DNA from 2 places in the Desemzia sp. FAM 23988 genome. Region 1 is predicted to be linked to the other one. Evidence: predicted binding sites of a transcription regulator. Region 1 holds the regulator's gene; the other holds the start of a gene.
What was found. The regulator Rex, encoded in region 1, represses fermentation and respiration genes when NADH is low (regulators of the CRP and FNR family bind a similar motif). The targets are predictions, from matches to a motif close to TTGTGAANTANTTCACAA.
Positions count from the first base shown of each region.

Region 2: the regulator Rex is predicted to act here: its motif matches at 4,596-4,613, upstream of ACEN4L_RS04800 (DUF1858 domain-containing protein).

Region 1 covers NZ_JBGQQS010000003.1:41,766-53,219, forward strand. Annotated here, with positions in the region: gene ACEN4L_RS02760 (ABC-F family ATP-binding cassette domain-containing protein) at 1-1,248, opposite strand, end outside; gene ACEN4L_RS02765 (redox-sensing transcriptional repressor Rex) at 1,550-2,221, shown strand; gene ACEN4L_RS02770 (YdiK family protein) at 2,240-2,443, opposite strand; gene ACEN4L_RS02775 (CPBP family intramembrane glutamic endopeptidase) at 2,478-3,134, opposite strand; gene groES (co-chaperone GroES) at 3,474-3,758, shown strand; gene groL (chaperonin GroEL) at 3,813-5,435, shown strand; gene ACEN4L_RS02790 (DUF378 domain-containing protein) at 5,579-5,791, opposite strand; gene ACEN4L_RS02795 (acetyl-CoA C-acetyltransferase) at 6,201-7,391, opposite strand; gene ACEN4L_RS02800 (hydroxymethylglutaryl-CoA synthase) at 7,622-8,794, shown strand; gene ACEN4L_RS02805 (hydroxymethylglutaryl-CoA reductase, degradative) at 8,907-10,199, opposite strand; gene msrA (peptide-methionine (S)-S-oxide reductase MsrA) at 10,823-11,454, opposite strand, start outside.
Region 2 covers NZ_JBGQQS010000005.1:129,507-140,960, forward strand. Annotated here, with positions in the region: gene aroQ (type II 3-dehydroquinate dehydratase) at 1-367, shown strand, start outside; gene ACEN4L_RS04785 (hypothetical protein) at 482-775, opposite strand; gene pepF (oligoendopeptidase F) at 806-2,614, opposite strand; gene ACEN4L_RS04795 (FAD-dependent oxidoreductase) at 2,876-4,426, shown strand; gene ACEN4L_RS04800 (DUF1858 domain-containing protein) at 4,650-4,880, shown strand; gene ACEN4L_RS04805 (DUF438 domain-containing protein) at 4,880-6,124, shown strand; gene ACEN4L_RS04810 (hypothetical protein) at 6,578-7,471, opposite strand; gene ACEN4L_RS04815 (peptide ABC transporter substrate-binding protein) at 7,995-9,635, shown strand; gene ACEN4L_RS04820 (hypothetical protein) at 9,711-9,854, opposite strand; gene ACEN4L_RS04825 (6-phospho-alpha-glucosidase) at 10,048-11,391, opposite strand.

The sequences.
Region 1 (11,454 bases):
CCAAAGTTCGGCCAATACAGATTTAGAAGAATGCAATTCAGCTTGTTCTTGATCGTAATAGCCAACTTCCACATTTGTTCCGTATCGCTTTTCACCTTTCATAAGAGGGAGTTCTTCGAGTAAGGATTTCAGCAGTGTGGATTTTCCCACACCATTTGGTCCGACTAAAGCTATAGCATCGTATTTTCGGATATCCATATTGATCGGTTCAGATAAAATCGTTTGGTCATATCCGATAGCTCCGTTTTCTAATGACATCACGACATTTCCGCTTTCTTTGGCAGGATGGAAGCTGAATGTAGCTGATTTTTCTTCGCCTTGAGGTTTATCTAAACGGTCTATTTTTTCCAATTGTTTCCGACGACTCTGAGCACGTTTGGTAGTAGAAGCGCGGACTAAGTTGCGGTTTACAAAATCTTCTAACTTGGTAATTTCTTTTTGCTGTTTCTCAAATTCTTTCCATTCTTTTTCAAGTTGTGCAGCTTTCAAGTCTAAATATTTACTATAATTTCCTTTATAATGGTGCATTTTTTGACGGCTTAAGTCATAGACTTCATTAACTACTTTATCTAAGAAATAACGGTCATGAGAAACGATCAGCAACGCACCAGTATAAGTTTGCAAGTAGTTCTCTAACCAGTTTAATGTTTCGATATCCAAATGGTTGGTAGGCTCATCTAAAATCAATAAGTCTTTTTTTTGCAACAATAATTTCGCTAAAGCTAAACGCGTTTTTTGGCCACCTGAGAGTTGATTGATGGATTTAGCATAATCCTCTTCAAAAAAGCGGAAACCATGTAAAACAGAGCGGATCTCTGCTTCATAACCATAACCATTTTGCTCTCGAAAATCGTGCTGCATTTGATCATACTGTTTTAAGGTTTCATGATAGAGTTCCTCATCGGCTAATAAAGAAGGATCCCCTAACATTTCTTCGGTATGACGCATTTTCTTTTCTAATTGGATCACATGTTGGAAAACTTCCAACATTTCATCCCAAATGGATTGAGTAGAGTCAAGGCCAGTATTTTGTGCTAAGTAGCCGATAGTCACTTGTTTTCCTTTTGAAATTTGTCCAGCATCCGGAGGTTCAATATCTGCGATGATTTTTAACAGAGTTGATTTGCCGGCACCGTTTCGTCCCACAAGGGCAATACGTGAATTTTCTTGTACTTCTAAATAAATATTCTCAAACAATACATCTGCACCAAAATAACGTGCAACGTGTTGAGCTTGTAATAGAATCATTTTGTTGTCCTCATTTCTTATCTCTGCTCTTTCACTTAGTTTAGCATATTCTGTCTTTAAGTGGGAGAGTGTCTGGAAGGCTGGACTAACAAAAAGAAAGCCGGTTCACAATGTTCTTTGTGAATTTTGTATGGATAAGAAAATAAGCGAAAAAAAATATTGAAATGACCGTTTAAAAAAGCTGGTAATTTAATAAGAAGATGTTATAATCTTATTATGTGAAACTCGACAATTTGTGAAACAAATAATTTGTTAACGAATATTGTGAATTTTGAATAAAAGAAAGTGAGTGAAGTGAACGATGGGTTCAACGAATACAATACCCAAAGCGACGGCAAAGAGATTACCGATTTATTATAGATATTTACGGTATTTGCATGAAGATGGAAAAGAACGTGTGTCATCAACTGAATTAAGTGAAGCTGTGAAAGTAGATAGCGCTACGATTCGACGCGATTTTTCATATTTCGGAGCTCTAGGAAAAAGAGGTTATGGATACGATGTTGAAACGCTGATGCATTTTTTCAGTAAAACATTGAAACAAGACCGACTAACGAACGTGGCATTAATTGGTGTGGGTAACTTAGGACATGCTTTATTAAATTACAATTTCCATCAAGGGAACAACATGCGCATCAGTGCTGCCTTTGATATCAACAAGGATATTGTAGGAACGATTCAATCTGGAGTACCGGTTTATCCAATGGAAGACATGGTACAACAGTTGAAAATGCAACAAATCGATGTAGTTATGCTGACTGTACCTACTTCAGCAGCTCAAGATGCTGCAAATAATCTCGTTGAAGCTGGCGTTAAAGGAATACTGAACTTTACACCGATTCGTATTTCCGTACCAGAAGAAGTTCGAGTACAAAACGTGGATTTAGCGAATGAATTGCAGACTCTTATCTATTTTATCGATCACTATAAAGCAGACTCAGACAGTGATGATACTTTATTGCTATTAGATTAAAAAAAGCAACAAACCTATTTACGGTTTGTTGCCTTTTTTTAGTTTGAGATAGATTTGTAAAATCTTCGTAGCTCTTACCACATCTCGTGTGGCAAACAATACAAAAATGATAGAGAAGAATCCCCAACCAAATTCACCAACGTAGTCAATTGCAAACCAGATAAAAATAGCTGCAAGAACATAATTGAAAACAATTTGAATAATAAAATCTCTTTTTTTCATGAACGTTAAAAGTTCCTTTCTACTATAAACACTATTAGTATAGCCATAAGTTAGCTACTGTAACGGTAGCATTCATTAAAGCGTGAGCAATAATTGGAGCAGCAATCGATTTTGTTTTCCAGTACAAATAGCAGAAAACAAACCCCATAATCGAATAAAGCAAGTAATGACCATCAAAGTGAATAAAGGCAAATATCAATGAACTGATCACAGCAGCACCGATTCCTCCAGTAATGTCATAAAGATAACCAAAGATAGCTTTCCTAAATACAAACTCTTCCATAATAGGACCAAAGATAGCTACTAGAATCAAGAAAATAGGGTATTTATTCACAGTGAAAACGAGCTCTGCAGTGTTTTGTGACCCTAAAGGTGTATTGAGCAAGAATGTTTCGATAAATACAGCTAAGTATTGACCAACAAAAGCTAAAAACATTCCTCCTACTCCCCAAAAAACAATCGATTTTTTAGAATTGCTGGGCGTTTTCTCTAGACTATTATCAAATGTAGACCGATGATTAACGATAAACATTAGGATAGCTCCAATCACGAAACCGGCGATAGTACCATAAATGCTGGCGTCTGCTACAGCTTTAGCTGGTACAAAAAACAACACTATCACTGGGAAAAATTGAGCTATAATATAGATGAGAATGATTTTTGCATATGGAGACTTAATTAAATTCTTCATGTGTTTAAAACCTTCTTTAAGTAATTATTTACAGTTGCACTAAAAAAGAACAAGACTATATAAAGTGAGCAATGCACCTTTGTAATGGTACTGCATTTGGACGTAAAACAGTTTTAAAAAAAGATGTTCAATAAACAGTATAACATAAGTCTCATACCACTAAAGCAATTTTTGCTTTCTTCTTGAAGTATTTCTTCCTTAAATAAAAGGGCACTCTTTTTCTTTTTCAAGAGTAAAAAATACTTGCAAAATTTTTACAGTTTGATATGATGAAGAAGTGATTTAGCACTCTTTTAGAGTGAGTGCTAACAAAGAAAAACTATAATTGGAGGGATTTACGTGTTAAGACCTTTAGGAGATCGTGTCATCATTAAAGTCACAAAAGAAGAAGAAACAACAGCAAGTGGTATCGTTTTGGCTGGTACAGCAAAAGAAAAACCACAAACTGGTGAAGTAGTTGCTGTTGGTGCTGGGCGTATACTCGATAACGGAACAAAAGCTGAGCTTTCAGTTGTCGTTGGAAATACAGTATTTTTCGAAAAATACGCTGGTTCTGAAGTGAAGTATGATGGTACTGAATATTTAGTGATCAAAGAGAGCGATATCATCGCAATCGTAGACTAAACGTAAATAAAGACATGTACACGAATAAAAATCAATCTGATGAGGTGAAAGAAAATGACTAAAGATATTAAATTTTCTGAAGACGCACGTGCTGCATTATTACGTGGAGTAGATAAATTAGCAGATACTGTTAAAGTAACACTTGGACCCAAAGGAAGAAATGTAGTTTTAGACAAATCTTACGGTTCGCCATTAATCACTAATGATGGAGTGACGATCGCAAAAGAAATCGAATTAGAAGACCGCTTTGAAAACATGGGAGCTCAATTAGTTTCTGAAGTAGCTTCAAGAACCAATGATACAGCTGGTGATGGTACAACTACTGCCACTGTTTTAACCCAAGCGATTGTTCGCGAAGGAATGAAAAACGTTACTGCAGGCGCAAACCCGGTAGGGATTCGAGCTGGAATTGAATTAGCCACTAAAGTAGCTGTTAAGGAATTATTAGCTGTTTCTCGTAAAGTGGAAACAAAAGAATCCATTTCACAAATCGCTTCTATCTCTTCAGGAGATCCAGAAATCGGTGCTTTATTAGCAGACGCTATGGAAAAAGTGGGCAACGATGGTGTTATCACGATCGAAGAATCTAAAGGAATCGAAACTGAACTAGATGTTGTAGAAGGTATGCAATTTGATCGTGGATACTTGTCACAATACATGGTTACAGATAACGATAAAATGGAAGCTAACTTAGAAAATCCATACATTTTGATTACCGATAAAAAAATCTCAAACATTCAAGATATTCTTCCATTATTGGAACAAATCTTGCAACAAGGTCGTCCGTTGTTGATTATTGCTGAAGATATTGATGGCGAAGCATTGCCTACATTAGTCTTGAACAAATTACGCGGTACCTTCAATGTTGCAGCTGTTAAAGCTCCTGGATTTGGGGATCGTCGTAAAGCGATGTTAGAAGACATTGCTATTTTAACTGGTGGTACTGTAATCACAGAAGACCTAGGTCTTGAATTGAAAGATACTACAGTAGAACAATTAGGACATGCAAGTAAAGTGGCTGTTACTAAAGATGCGACAACTATTGTAGAAGGCGCTGGTTCAACAGATACGATCAGCCAACGTGTAGCATTATTGAGAGCTCAAGCAGAAGAAACAACTTCTGAATTTGACAAAGAAAAATTACAAGAACGTATTGCAAAATTAGCTGGTGGAGTTGCCGTTATTCGTGTGGGTGCTGCAACAGAAACTGAATTAAGAGAACGTAAATTACGTATTGAAGATGCTTTGAATGCAGCACGTGCAGCTGTTGAAGAAGGAATCATCGCTGGTGGTGGGACTGCTTATATCAACGTTCAAAGCAAAGTTGCTGAAATTGAAGCTGTAGGCGACGTTGCAACAGGTGTGAAAATCGTTGTTCGTGCGTTAGAAGAGCCAATTCGCCAAATCGCTGCAAATGCAGGAATGGAAGGTTCAGTAATTGTTGAAAAAATGAAAACTGCTGAACCAGGTGTTGGATACAATGCGGCAACAGACGAATGGGTAAACATGATTGAGGCTGGAATTACAGACCCAACTAAAGTGACTCGTTCAGCTCTACAAAATGCTGCAAGTGTAGCGGCATTATTGTTAACGACTGAAGCCGTAGTAGCAGATCATCCAGAACCAGCAGCACCAGCAGCTCCAGGAATGGACCCAAGCATGGGCGGTATGATGTAAGAAAGTTATTTTAAGATTATTGAACAAGGGAGTGAGGCAAAAGCCTCACTCCCTTGTTTTTTTCGATTATTTTCAGTTCTCCACTATTTAACGTTGGTAAGTAAAAATTCATTTCTTTACCAATGTTAGAATATACGAGAATTTTAGTGTTTATGGTTATCTCTGGATAGTAATCCAAAAAATTTCAAGCAGTATAAAGCACATAGACCAACGATGATATACACAATTTTAGATAAGAGAGTGTCTTGTCCGCCAAATAAAGTAGCTACTAAGTCAAATTCAAAAAGTCCAACCAACAACCAATTCAAACCACCAACGATCAATAAAGCTAAAGCAATACTGTCTAGAGTTTTCATCCGGTATCCCTCCCTGTTTAGTATGACTTTTAAATCACTCTAAAAATAACAGGGATACTGTTGATTGTCCAATGAATTGATTAGAAGAATATCTAACAGTTAAAGGTGTTTTATATTGGCTCTTCATCTTCTAGCGTTGGTAAAGAAATTTCCTCCGGCCTATGGTGTTGCTTATGGAAAGCCATGGGAACGCCTTGAGCTGAAAGCCACATCTCAAGGCTTGCAAGCTTCAAACTTAGCGTAACGGCTAAAGCCTAACGCTAAGTAATTCCCATTGCTTCCTTTTTCATGGCTACAACCAACCCCATAGTCCTCCATAAATTTCTAGGAATGAGCTTCTAAAAGGTTTAGAATTAAGTTTTTTTTACTTACCAACGTCAAATATTGTAGAACCTTTATATTCGATAGGCTAAACGCCTTGTTCCGCGCTCTCAATAATCATTGCGATGCCTATTCCGCCTCCTACGCATAGTGTGGCTAGGCCGCGCTTTTTGTTGTTTTGTTTCATCGCATTTAAAAGAGTGACTAAAATGCGTGAGCCCGAGGCGCCGATTGGGTGTCCTAATGCGATAGCACCGCCATGGATATTGACTTTCTCAGTAGGAAGTTCTAAATCGCGCACCGAAGCAATGCTTTGGGAAGCAAAAGCTTCATTGAATTCATATAAATCGATGTCTTCTTTTGTGAAATTCGTTTTTTCAAATACTTTTTGAACAGCAGTATATGGTGCATAACCCATGATTTCAGGATCGGTTCCCACTTCTGAATACCCTTTGATCGTTGCTAAATAAGGGATGTTTCGTTTTTCAGATTCAGTTTTAGCCATCAGCAAGATTGCGGCTGCACCGTCGTTAATGCCAGAAGCATTTCCAGCTGTTACGGTTCCCTCTTTTTTAAAAGCCGGCCGTAGTTTTTGCAATTTTTTTATGGTTGTTTCTTTGTGAGGATATTCATCTTCTGAGATGAGTTGTGTTTCACGTTTTATTTGGACAGATACTGGAACGATCTCATCCTTGAACCAGTCATTTTCTTGAGCTGTTGCGGTTTTGATTTGTGAATCCAAGGCAAATTGGTCTTGTTCTTCACGGCTCACATGATACCGTTCAGCCACATTTTCGGCTGTGATTCCCATATGCTGCTGATTGAAAGCATCTGTCAGACCATCATGTACCAAGCTGTCGACGGCGTTGGTATCGCCTAATTTGCTGCCAAAACGTTGATTTTTTAATAAATAAGGAGCTTGAGACATATTTTCTGTTCCACCAGCCAACACGACTTTGGCATCTCCAACTTGAATAGCTTGGCTGGCTAAAATAACAGCTTTCAATCCTGAACCGCACACTTCATTTATCGTCATAGCAGGGATAGTATTGGGAATTCCAGAATGAATAGAGATTTGGCGTGCAGGGTTTTGTCCCAAACCTGCCTGTAAGACATTACCAAAAATCACTGAGTCCACATCTTCCGGCTGCAAATGAGAGCGGTGTAAGACTTCTGTAGCAGCCACGGTGCCCAGTTGAACAGCTGAAGTATCTTTAAATTGACCTCCTAAAGACCCGATTGGTGTACGGACTGCACTGACAATTACTACTTCTTCCATAATTGATCTCCTCCAACTAATTTTTATACGATTAAGTATTGATACGTCTATTTTACGATAAACTGAGCCGAATACACTATAAGATTTCCTTAAAACTATCATTTTGCCCAATTTCATAAGTTATTGTTAAATTTCATTTGTCTCAGTTGTGTTCTCAAGAAAGTTGTTTTATCGTTAAAGATGGAGAAGATTCGGAGAGCAATTGATTACGAATAAAAGGGGAGATCAACTTGAATATAGGGATAGATAAAATTGGTTTTTATACACCTCATACATTTATTGATATGGAGAAGTTGGCAGAAGCTCGAGGAGTGGATCCAGCAAAATACACGATTGGTATCGGACAGGAACAAATGGCCGTTTCACCGGTTACTCAAGATTCAGTAACATTAGCTGCAAATGCAGCCTTAAGAATATTAGATAAAGAAAATTTGGAAAAAATCGATTTGGTTATTTTTGGTACAGAATCAGGAGTCGATAGCTCTAAATCAGGAGCTGTTTATGTGCATGATTTGCTGGGCATTCAATCCAGCGCTCGTTCGATTGAAATCAAACAAGCCTGTTATGGAGCTACAGCAGGAATCCAGTTAGCTAAAGGGCATATTGCTTTGAATCCAGAGAGTCAGGTATTGGTATTAGGTTCAGATATTTCTAGATACGGCTTGAGAACTTCAGGAGAAGTAACTCAAGGAGCCGGAGCTGTAGCAATGGTCATTAGTGCTGACCCTCGTATTTTAAGTTTAGGCGACCAAAGTGCTTATCTGACAAATGATATCATGGATTTTTGGAGACCAACTTATTCGGATACCGCTTATGTAGACGGCAAATTTTCAAACGAACAGTACATTGCTTTCTTTTTAAACACCTGGGAACAATTCAAATCACAATTAGATATGACGATAGCGGATTTTGAAGCCCTGTGTTTCCATTTGCCTTATACAAAAATGGGTATGAAAGCGATGCGGGAAATATTTGATGAAGGTACTGAAGAAGATCAAAAACGGTTAACGGACCATTACCAAAAGAGTACGGTGTACAACAAAAGTGTTGGAAATATCTATACAGGTTCATTGTATTTGAGTTTGATTTCGTTACTGGAACAGGACGTCAGCTTAAAAGCTGGAGATCGAATTGGATTGTTTAGTTATGGTTCTGGAGCAGTTGGTGAATTCTTTACTGGAATACTTCAATCGGAATTCAGAAATGCTTTAGCAGAAGCGGATCATAAGAATTTATTTGCGGAACGAGAAGAAGTTTCGATTGAAAAGTATGAAGCGATTTTTAGTGAAACATTGCCAGTAGATGGATCAAATCTACAACTGGATATCGAAAAAGACCCAGCAATGATTTGTGTTGCGGGAATCAAAGAGCATAAGAGAGTGTATGTCAATAAAAGCAGATAATCTCAAAAAAGGCAATCCCAAAATAAACAGGGGCTGCCTTTTTTGAGATTCAGTTTATGAAGCAGACCCTAAATCATCTAATCCTACTTGAATTTTGAGACTGCTCCTCTTTTTATTGACGGTATTCTTTTAACAATTTCTCAGCAGTGGCTAAATTCATGTTTTCAGCTTGTTTTAATTTACGCGACAACCAGTTGATTTCTTCGCCTTTAGCGCCTGCACTGATAGCCAAAGAGCGAGACTGCAATCCCATATGTCCTTTTTGAATGCCGTCTGTGACGAGTGCTTTGACAGCCGCTAGATTTTGAGCCAAGCCAACAGACACGATGATTGATTCCAATTCAGCTGCATTTTCATAGTGCAAAATAGTTTTGGTCATTTTAGCGGCTGGATGGAATGAGATTGAACCACCAACTGTTCCGATGGGTAAAGGAAGCGTCAAATTCCCTAACAAGTCGCCATTTTTCGCTTTCTCCCATTTGGTCAATGAACGATACTGACCACTTCTGGAGGCATATGCATGGATACCAGCAGAAATAGCGCGCCAGTCATTCCCGGAAGCAATAATAACGCCATCAATTCCATTCATAATGCCTTTGTTGTGCGTCACAGCACGATAAGGATCCGCATAAGCAAATTGGTAAGCGTCAATGATGCGGTCACGCACTTCTTCGCCGCTAAACTTTCCTTTTTGCAACTGCTCAACTGGAATGCGGCAAGTAGCAGTTGCCAGACATTCTGTCGCATAATTGGAAAGAATCCCCATCAGTGCCCGGCTCTGCGCCAAATCCTCTACGTAAGGAATAATGCCTTCCATCATCGTATTGATAATATTGGCTCCCATGGCTTCTAAGGTTTTAACATGCAAATGAAGCACAATAAATTCAGGCGCATATTCTAGTTCGTCAGCTTTAATATGGCGAATGTCTAGTTTTACGGCTCCGCCCCCGCGTTTCACAATAGAAGGGTGAGCTTCATTAGCTATCTGTAAGATCTCAGCTTCTTTTTCAGCAAGCAATTGAAGAGTTTCCATTATGTGTGGGGGATTCTTCAAAGCCACCTGACCGATCATTGTCCGATCAGTCGTAGTCGTTGTAAAACCACCAGTGTGCTTGACGATTTTCGCAGCTGAACTGGCAGCGGCAATCACAGAAGGTTCTTCGATTGCCATCGGAACCACATATTCTTTGCCATCAATCAAAAAGTTTAAAGCAACTCCGTAAGGCAATTCATAAGTGGCCAGCTGGTTTTCAATCATATTGTCCGCTACGTCATTGGACAAATGCAACCCTGATTCCAACTGACTTTTTTCTTCGGCAGATAAAACTCCAGCTTGTCTTAAAGCAGAGATACGGCTAGATTTAGTTTTAGCATAAAACTTATTTAAATACGAGTAGTCCATCATAATCTCCTTTGAACAGTGATGTGTATAGATTTATAGTAGCACATTCAAAAAAACTAAGCACCAGTAAAGAAAATTAGTTTAAAAAACAAGTCAATTGATGAGGTAGTTATGACAAAGCTATAGGTTTAAATGATAGTGTTGGTGTAGTTAATAAAAGAGCAGATAAATTAGATGGGATTATTAGATAGATGGGGATTAGCTCATAGAATAATCGGTAATCAGGTTTCTTTTATGAGATAGAGAGGAGTTAACTCATAAAAGGACCGGGAAATAGGGGTTCAATTATTAGATAGAACGGGGTTAGTTCACAATAGAACTGGGAAATAGGATTCAATTATTAGATAGAGAGGCGTTAGCTCACAAATGAACTGGGAATCAGTATTCTATCATTAAATAGAGCGGGGTTAATTTACAAAAGAACTAGAAATCAGCAGCAATTGTTAGATAGCAAAAGCCTAGCTAACAAAAAAAGCAGGAATCCTTCTAGAATGATGAATTAACCTCTCCCTGCTAACTAGTGCAACGATGCGAAAAAAAGCCAAGCACTTTGAGAGATTACTTTACCTGCTTAAGCACAATAACTCTTCAAAATCCTTAGCTACCTAAAATGCACATTAAAAACATTACCAACGAATCTTATCGATCGTCTCCAATAACAATTTTGTATTAGCTTCACTAAGACCCCAGTGAGTGATTTCCTCTTTAATATCCGGCAACTTGCCGCGCTCGCGGACGAATCCGTTCAATCGAGCAGCAATAGTAGATTGGATAAATGAGGATTCATCTGGGAAAAGATTTTTGATCACCTCAGTGGCTCCTTTAAAGCGCCTTAAAAAGTATTTTTGATGGTGATTTTCAGCTGTATAAAAGTGGTTGAAAGTTTGGAATTCAGTTTGGATTTCTTTTCCTTGGGCTTGCTCGTATTCGGAACGAATCTCTTTAGCCGTCTTATACTGTGTTTCATTTTGATAAAACAAAATAGAGATATACTGGCGCTCTTTATAAAAGCGATCTTTAGCAGCGTCGTGGTTTTCCCAAAACAAATGGACTAATTGATCATAAGAAATGATTTCAGGGTCAAAAGTGAGGTGTATTGTTTCAGAATGATTGCCTATTTTTCGATAAGTAGGATCCTTACTAGTTCCGCCAGCGTAACCGACTTCGGTTTGAATCACTCCAGGTAAACTTCCAAAAAAACTATCCGGGCCCCAGAAGCAGCCCATACTAAAAGTAGCTTGTTCTAGAACTGAAGCGT
Region 2 (11,454 bases), on a different contig from region 1:
GACTACCCTTGATGAAATCAATGAAAATATTCAAGAATTAGCGAACGAGTTAAGTATTGAAGTCGAAACTTTCCAAACAAACCATGAAGGCGAAATGGTGGAAAAAATACACGAAGCCTTTTTGACCGGAGCTGACGGAGTGGTCCTGAACGCTGGTGCTTGGACACATTACAGCTACGCTATCCGTGATGCATTAGATGTATTGACTGTCCCTATCGTAGAAATACATATGTCCAATATTCATTCTCGCGAAGAATTCCGTAAAAAATCCGTCTTTTCCGATATCGTAACAGGACAGATTTCGGGCTTTGGAGCAGAAAGTTATCTTTTGGGTATCCGAGCAGCTGTTGCAGCTGCTCAAAAATAGACCCCTTATTTTTGAGTACCTGAGACAGGCTACTGATAAAGTTCGTTGCTTTATCAAAACTATTCGTCAAAAAAGGAGGACTGTCTCGAAAATGAGACAATCCTCCTTTTTTGTTTACGGCATACTTTCTACAATGAATTGGATAAACGCTGAGATGACGATCCAGCCAATCGACAGCAAGGAGAGGCAAAAAATACTGAGTAAGATCATTTTGCTCTTCTTTTCAGCGGGAATACTAAAAACGGAAAAGGCAACCATAAATAACCCTAAACAACTGGTAAGCAACGTTAAACTAATGGCTATGTTCCCATAATCCCCCAACTGTGTTTGCATCACTAAAAAGATAAACGTTACCGCTTGGATCCCTAAAAAAATTTCTTGAGTCCATCTTGTTCTTATTTTAATCATCCAGCATTCTAACTCCCTGTAACTATCCTTTTAATTCAAATGTGAACTCAAATCAATAATTCGATCTACTGATTCATTCAAGTATTGAATAGTGTCATCTAAGGGTTTTGAAGTAGTGATATCTACTCCGGCAACAGCTGCAGCTTCAGCAGATGTGTATTGATCTCCTAATGCTAAGAATTTCAACCAATCTTGGACAGCACTCTCTCCCTCTTCTTTGACACGCAAGAAGGCTTGAGTAGCAATTGTCAATCCTGCTGAGTAAGTGTATGAATACAAGCCCATGTAATAGTGGACTTGACGCATCCAAGTCAATTCTGCTCCTGGATTGATTTCTACTGCATCTCCCCAGAATCGTTCCAATACAGAACGCTTGATATCACTCAATTTGGCTGCATCAAAGCTCTTTCCTGCATCGATCAATTCGTATACTTCGCGTTGGTAAGCAGCTTCCAGCAAATGAGTGATAAAGTTGTGGAAATAGGTGTTCGTCAGCATTTTAGTCAATACAAAACGATCCATACGATCATCATCGCTCTTGCGTTGCAAGGATTCTGTCAGCAACAATTCATTAAAAGTAGATGGCGCTTCAATCAAATACAATGAAGGATCTGCTCCTAAAATCGAATTGTTTTCAGCAGACAACATCCCTTGTCCAGCATGTCCCAATTCGTGAATCAACGTGTAAGCATCTGATAATTGGTTGGTCCAAGACATCAAAATGAAAGGGTGCTTTTTGTAAGGTGAAGAACAGAATCCACCCGTAGACTTCCCTTTATTTTGCACAAAATCTACCCAGCGTTCTGGATAAGCTTTCATGATACGATTAACATAGTCTTCCCCTAGAACACTGATGGAATCTTCGATCAATTCTTTAGACTTTTCAACAGTTACTTCCACAGAATACTCGGGGTCTAAATCAATTTTCAAATCGGCATAAGTCATTTTATCTAAGCCGCGTACTTCTTTGACATGAGTGATGTATTTTTGCATGACAGGCGCTAAGTCGTTCATGATAGTATCGATTTGGCGATTGTATAAATCGCGGTCGACTTCTTGATCATACAATAAATAGTCAATCACAGAATCAAAACCGCGCATCGAAGCCATTGTTTTTTCTTTTTGAACTTCTGTGTAATACGTTGTCGCGATAGTATTTTGGTATTGGCTCAATACTTGCGAGAATTTATCAAATGCAGCACGGCGAATAGCTGTGTCATCATGGTACATATAGTAATCTTCGTATAACACAAAACTTAATGGATACTCTTTCCCTTCTACAGTGAAAGAACCAAAGTCCATATCGGCCAATCGCGCTTGTTCGTAAATTTCACTTGGTGCATTTAACGTTGGCGACAATTGAGCCAACGCTTTTTCTACAGCGGGATCCAATTGAATGTTTTTGTCTGCTTTAATATGGCGAATAAATGAAGCCAATCGAGGTATTTCTGCAACAACTTCATCTAACACATTCGTTGGTGCCAGTTTTAATTCAGAATCAAAAAAGGCTAATTTAGCTCCGATTTCTGCAAATAAGTTGTCTGTCGACCGAGACAACTGCACATACTCTGGATTCGTTAAATCAGTAGTTGCCGGCAAAAATGCATAGTGATTAGTATATGCAGCTGTTTCTTGAATCTGTTCATACTCTTTTAAAGCCTTCACTATAGTGTCAGTATCCGTCAGTTTGCCTTCATAATCTTGGACAAATTTATCTACTGCTGCTTTTAATTTTTCAATTGCTGTTTCAAAATCTTCTTTTGTTTCATATAATGCACTGATGTCCCAAGTCAATTCTTCTTGCACATCTGCACGATTTTTCAGTTCTTCTTGTGCCATTCCGTCTACTCCTTTTTCTGCCTTCTCATTAAGATGAGAAGTTTTTCATTTACTGCTTACAGTATACCACTTACTTTTAGAAGTAAAACCCTTTCTGGTGAAATTTGTACTCGTTTTTTCTTTGCATAACAAATGATATCTTTTTACATTTTTATCCCACTAGTGCTACACTCAGCTTGAACACCATCGTTTAATTTCATCCGATTACTATATCCCATTCTCTGTTCTTACTCATGCCTATTTATTAAGGAGGATGATTCAATGAATTCTCAAGGAACCAAAGATTCCCTACCTTTTCCTAAATCTTTTTGGACAGCTCAGCAAGCTACTCCTCAATTTCCAGCCTTAGAAGAAAATCATACTACTGAAATCGGTATTGTCGGTGCTGGGATAGTCGGCATTATCAGCGCATATCTGTTAGCAAAGTCTGGCAAGAAAGTTGTCCTCATTGAAGCTGATCGTTTAATCAGCGGGGTAACTGGACATACAACTGCAAAAATTACCGCTCAGCATAGCTTGATTTATGATGACTTGATTCAGACCTTTGGCAAAGAAAAAGCTAAACTTTATTATGAAGCAAATATTGATGGTTTGCATTTTATCCAACAACTCATCGAAGAGCTGCAGATTGATTGTGCTTATGAAACAAAAGATGCTTTTGTATACGCAGAAACGGATAAGGGTCAAAAAAAACTGGAAAAGGAAGCTGAAGCTTACCAGACTTTAGGGATTAAAGGAGCATTAACCAAAGATAAAGCAGACTTGCCTTTCCCTATCAAAGAAGCATTAGTGATGTACGACCAAGCTCAATTTGATCCGGTTCGTTTTTTAACGGTGTTGGTCCAAGAAATTGTGCGCTTAGGCGGACAAATTTATGAACACACGCGTGCTGTAGAAGTCATTAAAGAAAAGACACCTATGATTTTAACCGAAAACAACTCTCTTATACTCTGTCAAAAAGTTATTCTGGCCACTCATTACCCAATCAATGATGCAGACGGCTTATATTTTACGCGCCTCTCCATCCATCGTTCTTACGCGATGGTGATGCGCACTGCTAGTAAAATTCCTGAAGGCATGTACATCAACGCAGAACAGCCGACGCGTTCGATCCGTTCTGTTCAAGGCGCTGACGGTATCCCTCTTTTATTGATTGGCGGTGAAGGACATCAAACCGGTAAAAGCTCCAGCAAAACGATTTTTCATTACCAAGATTTGGACGCTTTTGGCAAAAAGTATTTTGCTGCGCAAAGCCCTCTTCATCTTTGGTCTAGTCAAGATCTGCAAACACTAGATAAACTCCCTTATATTGGACAGATGACGAAGCAAACCGAGGCTGTATTAGTAGCTACAGGATTCAATAAATGGGGCATGTCTGCAGGAGCTATGGCCGGAAAACTGTTAGCAGACTCTATTTTAGGTACAGAAAACAGTTATGCTTCTCTTTTTGACCCTACTCGTAAAAAATTGAAACTTAGCGATACTCAAACCTTCTTGAAAAAGAATTCAGCTGTCGCAAAAGATTTTGTTACCGGCAAATTAAAACGTCCGGATAAAAATTTAGAAGACCTTTTACTAGATGAAGGCGGCCTAGTTCATGTACATGGAAAGAAAGTGGGCGCCTATCGAGATAAACAAGGTCAGCTGCATCAAACCGTTCCAGTCTGCACTCACTTAGGCTGCAACCTTGATTGGAATGATGCAGAACGTTCATGGGATTGCGCTTGTCATGGTTCGCGCTTTTCTTATAACGGAGCTGTCTTAGATGGGCCAGCTGTAAAACCGTTAGAACACCCCGATTCGCAAATGTAAACCATATCAGTGAATGATTTTTGGACTGTCTTGATTCGAGACAGTCCTTTATGGGTAATTCCCCTTATATGATGACTATTTTGTGAAAAAAATTCATATTCTAACAAACCTGACGGCTATCCTTATTGAAAATGATAAGCATTTATTTTAAAATGAAATCAACCACTTATTGTGAATAACGTAACGAATGAGTATATCATTCTAATTTGAAAGGTTGAAAACAATGAAAAAAATCAATCTCAATGAAACGGTCTATCAATTAATTCAACAATACCCTGAGTTAAAAGGTATTTTGGTCCAACTAGGATTTACTCCTCTACAAAATGACGGCTTATTGAATACAGTTGGTCGAATGATGCCTTTAAATAAAGGTGCGGAACAAATCGGTTTAAATCATGCTGACTTGATTGCTCAATTGGAAGAACATGGTTTTAGTGTTGAGGAGATTGCCTAATGACAGAAAATCCCCATAAAGGAAAAAGAGCCCTTGAATTAGAACAGAGGCAATCTATTTTGAAAGATTTGCTTTTAAGATTGCATGCTGGCGAAGACAAAGATTTGGTAAAGAAAGATTTTGAAGAACATTTTTCTGGTATCAGTGCCTTTGAAATCTCGGTTATGGAACGCAGATTGCTTGGGGAAGGTGTTGTCGTAGAAGATATTCAAAAATTATGCAATATCCATGCTTCTATGTTTATCGGAACCATCAACAATCCAGAAAATCAATCAGATGAATTTAAGAAACCTGGGCATCCCATCCATGTCCTAAAACAAGAAAATTTAGCGATCGAAAGCAGTTTGGATCGCATTCGTCGTTTACTGGAAGCGTATCTTCTGCAACCAGAAGCAGAGATTAAAGACGGGTTATTGAAGCAACTGTCTATTCTTTGGCAGTTTGACAATCATTATGCGCGTAAGGAAAACTCTCTGTTTCCGATTATGGAGCGTTACGGTATCACAGCTCCTCCTAAAGTCATGTGGGGAGTAGACGACGAAATTCGCGCTCTATTTAAACAAGTGAAACAGTCACTTGAACAAGATCAACTAGATCATTTGCAAGAAGAATTCGCGTCCTTAAAATACGAGTTGGAAGAAATGATTGTCAAAGAAGAAGAAATTTTGATTCCTATGATTACAGATGTCTTTAATGAAGATGATTGGATCAAAATCAATGACGAATCAGATGAAATCGGCTATTGCATTGTTCGTCCAGAATCTAAATGGGTTCCTGAGCGGACTACATTTGAAGATATAGAAGATTCAGAAGTCGAAACAAGTGAAAAAGACACCAATATTCACTTTAAAGTTGGACATTTGACACCGAATGAATTGGAAAAAATGCTGAACTTGCTTCCGCTTGAATTATCTTTTGTAGATGCTAATGATACGGTGAAATACTTTAATGTCGGTACCGGCAGAAAGCTTTTTCCGCGTACTAAAAACGCTATCGGGCGACAAGTAGAAAATTGTCATCCTCCTAAAAGCCAACCTATCGTAAAACAATTAATAGCTGACTTCAAAACTGGTACAAAGGATTCAGAGACACTCTGGTTCCATGCTCGAGGCGAATTCGTTATGGTCACCTACACAGCTGTCAGAGATGAAGACGGTACTTACATGGGGACTTTAGAATACGTCCAGCCTATTCAATCGATTATTGACTTAGACGGAACAGAACGAAGAACTATTGAAGATTAAAGAGCTGGGAACACGGCATACAGCTTACCGAAAAAACTTGAACGACTAGAGCTAGATGCTCCTCATCTAACTCTAGTCGTTTTGCTTTTAGGGGCGTGCACTTCTTAGTACGATGCGTCTAAAAAAGTAACCAGCAAGGTATTTAGCCTAAAATAAGTTGGAACAAAAGCAACTAGTTTCCTTCTCACTGCAAAATGACACATTAAAGACTCTTTATTAGTCAAGTGAAACCTGTTTTACCACTCACTTGACTAATAAACTCATTTTATTCCTCAAGTGACGAGTCATTCTGCCCTCACTCAACTAGTAAACCTGTTTTATTCTTCAAGTGACAGTCAATTTAATGCTCACTTGATCCGTAAACGGATGGATTTAACAAAAGTAAACCAATAAAAAAAGTACACCCCTGCTACTGATCATTTTCAGTAACAGAGGTGTACTTTTCGAACCTCTTTATCTATCAATCTTATCAACCACAATAGAAGGAATCGTTATTTCTCCTCCCATGGTAGATTCATATGTTAAAAGCCCCATTGAAATACCAGAAAGTGTTACATAATCATCTTCTAATAAACGATTATTATTAGTTAAATCAGACGAAATTTCAGCATAAATAATTTTATCGTAATCATCATCCACAGCAAATCTAATTTGAGTCGTGCCCTCTCCTTCCATTACTTGCACAACTTTACCTGAGAACTTCACTTTTGTATAAAAATAATCATCTGGTGTCCGAGCTAATTGATCAAAAGTTATTCCTGTTTCATATCCTTTAGCTTCTTCAGCCTCTATTCTTGCTAGTTCATCTTCTTCTTCTTGTTTTTTCTTCGCTGCTTCTGCTTCTGCTTTTGCTTTCTTTTCTTCTGCTGCAGCTTTTTCTTCCGCTTCTTTTTTAGCTTTTTCTTCTGCTTCTTTCTTTTTTAACTCAGCATTTTTTGCATCTGCTTCTGCTTTTTTTGCGTCTGCTTCCGATTTTTCTAGTTCTTCATAGGGAGTCATTTTTTCTTTATATGCTTCATACTCCGTTTTTAATAGACTTAATTTTTTATTATTTGCTTCTAATTCGTTATTTTCTGACTCTAATACATTGTAAGAAGCATTCTTACTATTAATTTTCTTTTGTAAATCTGAAATCTGCACACTCAACTCATCTTGACGTGCATTAGCAGAATCAATTGTCACGATAAAAGAGAGAATAAAAAATACAATTAGAACTGCTGCACTTATTTTCATTCTCTTTTTTAATTGTGCCTTCTTTTCGTCTAGCATATTCTTTGATGCTTTTTTAGTTATTTCTCCTAAATAACTAAAAATTCGATGAGCTATTTTTTTTACTTTATCTACCATAATTCTCCACTCCTCCTGATAACAAACGTTTTCATAACGTATATAATTATACCTTTAAAAATAGTTTTTGTTCTAAATTTAAATCATTTTTTTAGTAGAACTTTCTAATTACGCTTACCATTGACACATTTCATTCAAACCTATATTTAACTCTAAAGAAGCTATTTCATCATGTTTTCTTCTCTTTTTATCCGTTCTTTCAACAAACTCAATTCCTCAAAATTATAAGAAAACTGTCTACTCAACTTGATTAAAAAGAAAAAAGCTCTTCGTACAGATGTCAGAGATGACAATGGTACTTACATGAGACTTGGTTTATCCGAATCAGACCCTTCTGCTTACTTACTTTTTATGCTATAATTATTTCTTACAAGGACGTTTTCATAGGAGCCGTTTTCTTATTCTCTTGCATGTAGCTTTTCTGTCGTTTAACTTTCCTTTTTTACAAGAGAAGAACGATAATTATTTTCTATTGAGTAAAGTCCGTTTCTTAGAAAACACTACAGAAGGAGACCATAAGTATATGAAAAAAACTTTCACATTAACAACCTTATTATCGCTTGCCACATTAGCTGTTTTAAGTGCTTGCAGCAACGGTTCCAATCAAGATCAACCAGCTTCTCAAGATGCCGAACAAGTCTTGAATTTAGCTGCTGAATCGGAAATGGACACCATGGATACCACTCTTTCCACAACAAACTTCACTCCGATGAACAATGTTTTTGAGGGATTGACTGCGTATGATCTTGAAGGCAAGATCGTTCCTGCAAATGCAGCAGAGCTTCCTGAAGTATCTGAAGATGGACTGACCTACACATTCAATATACGAGAGGATGCAAATTGGTCGAGCGGAACACCTGTCACTGCAGACGATTACGTGTTTGCTTGGCAACGGATGGTCGATCCCAATAATGGCTCAGGATATGCCTACCTATTCTCCGGTATCATCAAGAATGCCGAATCCATTTTGAATGATGGAACTGATGTTAGTGAATTAGGCGTTACAGCCATCGATGAAAAAACATTAGAAGTAACGTTAGAACAACCGGTTCCTTACTTCCTTGATTTATTGACTATTCCTAGTTACTTCCCACAAAATCGGGAGTTTGTGACGGAGCAAGGAGACAATTATGGGTTGAGCGCTGATGAGACGATCTATAATGGTCCTTTCGTCCTTTCAGACTGGAGCGCTGCAGAAGGCGATTCTTGGAAATATGTGAAAAATGACGAATATTGGGATAAAGACTCCGTTAAACTAGATGAAATCACTAACCAAGTGGTAAAAGAAGTGGGAACGGGCATCAACTTATTTGAATCCGGAGAACTGGACAGTATCGATATTTCCGGTAATTTTGTTCCTCAATACAAGGATGATGCCAATTTTAAAACGAACAGCAAAGCATGGATCTATTATATTGAAATGAATCATGATGTGCCAGAATTGCAAAACGAGAATATCCGCAAAGCTATATCTCTAGCAATCAATCGCGAAGCATTCACGAACAATGTTCTGCAAGACGGCTCTCAACCGATTTATGGTCACGTGCCTTATGGACTAGCCAAAAACCCTGAAACCGGTGCTGATTTTCGTACTGATGCCGGAAACCCTGTAGAATACAATGTTGAAGAAGCTCAAGCAGCTTGGCAAGCCGGCTTAGACGAACTAGGCATTCAAACAATGACGTTTGAGTTGATTACTTCGGATACTGAAGACAGCAAACGATTAGCAGAATTCCTTCAAAGTGAATTGCAAACCAACTTAGAAGGTTTGACCATCGACATTCGTCAAATGCCGGACAACTCGCGTCTGGATAGTGTCAAATCTGGAAATTATGAATTAGCTACGACTTATTGGTTGGCAGATTTCGCTGATCCTATCAACTTTATTGAACGCTTTGATACAGATATCAACCGCGGAAACTACTCGTTCCCTGAAATTGATGAACTGGTTGAAAAAAGCACGCAACAATTCGATGATAAACTGGCTCGATGGAACACAATGATCGAGATCGAACAAGTTGCTTTAGGCGAACATTATGTAGATGCTCCAATCTACCAAACTGCAGAAGCGTATTTGGAAAAGCCATATGTCAAAGACATCTTCCGACCAACTTTTGGAAGCCGCAGCTTCAAGTATGCTTACATTGACGGTTCAAAAGAATAACTTATAAAAAACAACAGCGTTGATCGAGTTTCAAACACGATCAACGCTGTTGTTTTAGTTTACAACATTTTCTTCCTAATTGATTTTCCCCTGCAACGAGCCCAATTCCTCAAAATTTTGTGAAAATTGACGGCTTAATTTGCGGTACAATGGAAAAATTTCTTTATACACAGCACTTTCATGTGTGTTTGGCTTATGCAGTACCTGAAAGCCAATCATCATACTAGCGCCCTTTCGAGCGCCGTTGGTTCCATCGTGTCGTATCTATAAGTTGGTAATTCTTATTTAGCAAGTTTAAATCGAACTTGTACCCCCATTTTGTCTAAATCAGTCAATCTTATTTCCATTCTTCAACAAAAAACGACGAGAAAAGAATAGTTTTTCTTTTCTCGCCGACTTCATAATCATTTACTTATTCTAATTCTGGCCAGTATTCTTTGTTTGCTTCTATCATATCATCTAATATTTCTTTTGCCACAGCTGCATTTGGAACAATTTTAGAAGTAGCAAATGCTTGCCATAGTTTTTGATAAGATTTTTCAATCCAAGCTTCAACAACTAATTTTTCAACAGCAACTTGCTGTTCCATTAAACCTTTTTGAAATCTAGGAATTTCTCCTTGTGTTAGTGGTTCAGGGCCATTCGATCCTACTATACAAGGAATTTCTACCATAGCTGAGGGGTCAAAGTTTACAATTGAACCATTATTAGGAACAATCAACAACATTCTTTCATGTGTGTTATATGCAATAGCTCTAGTTAAGTCAACAATATAAGAAGCATGATCCCCAATATGAAAATTAGTATCTTTAGCTGTCTTCATATCTGTAATACGCATACATTCTCCGAAGACACGTTTTTCTCTTCCGTCAATTACCTCATTGGCTCTTGTGTAATTTAAATCAGAATGTTCCGCAGCTTCATCTGGGAAAAAGTAATATTTAAGATAAGTGTTTGGTAACGTGTTTGGATCTAATTCGTAAACATCTTTTGCTTTTCTGAAAGTATACATCCAGCTTGGGTCATTTTCTTTAGGATCACTTCCTAAAGCTTCTAAACTATAACCATTTTGAGAAATGTATTCTTTTAATTTAGGCATCAAATCATGGCCATCTTTATCACGAATATCTGTCCACCAGCCAAAATGATTCAACCCATAATAACGAACACTCATATCTTTTCTAGAATTTAATCCTAAAATTTTTGCCATTCTGCTTTCTAAACCAATTGGCATGTCGCAAATGTTCAAAATTTTAGCATTTGGTCTTAATCTTCTTGTTGCTTCTGCCACAATTGCTGCTGGGTTAGAGTAGTTTAACATCCAAGCATCTGGTGAATATTTTTCCATATAGTCTACTAACTCAAGTACCCCTCCAATTGAGCGCATCCCATAAGCGATCCCACCTGGTCCACAAGTTTCTTGTCCAATGACACCGTATTTCAAAGGGATTTTTTCATCTTGTTCTCTCATTTCATAAAGACCTACTCGAATATGTGCCATAACAAAATCAACATCGGTAAAAGCCTCTTTTGGATCCGTTGTTGCCACATATTCAATATCAGGAGCTTTTTCTTTTAAAATAATTTCTACTGCATCTGCTACTATTTTTTGTCTTTCAGCATTGTTATCGTATATTTTTAATTTTCGGATTGGTAATGTATCTGTATTATCTAATAACATTAAAATGATTTCAGGAGTATAAGTGCTTCCCCCTCCTGCAATAACAATAGATTGAGGTTTTAAATTTTTAGCCATTTGTATATCTTTCCTTTCTTATTAACTGATTGCTTTATTTATAACATCTCCTGATAACCCTTA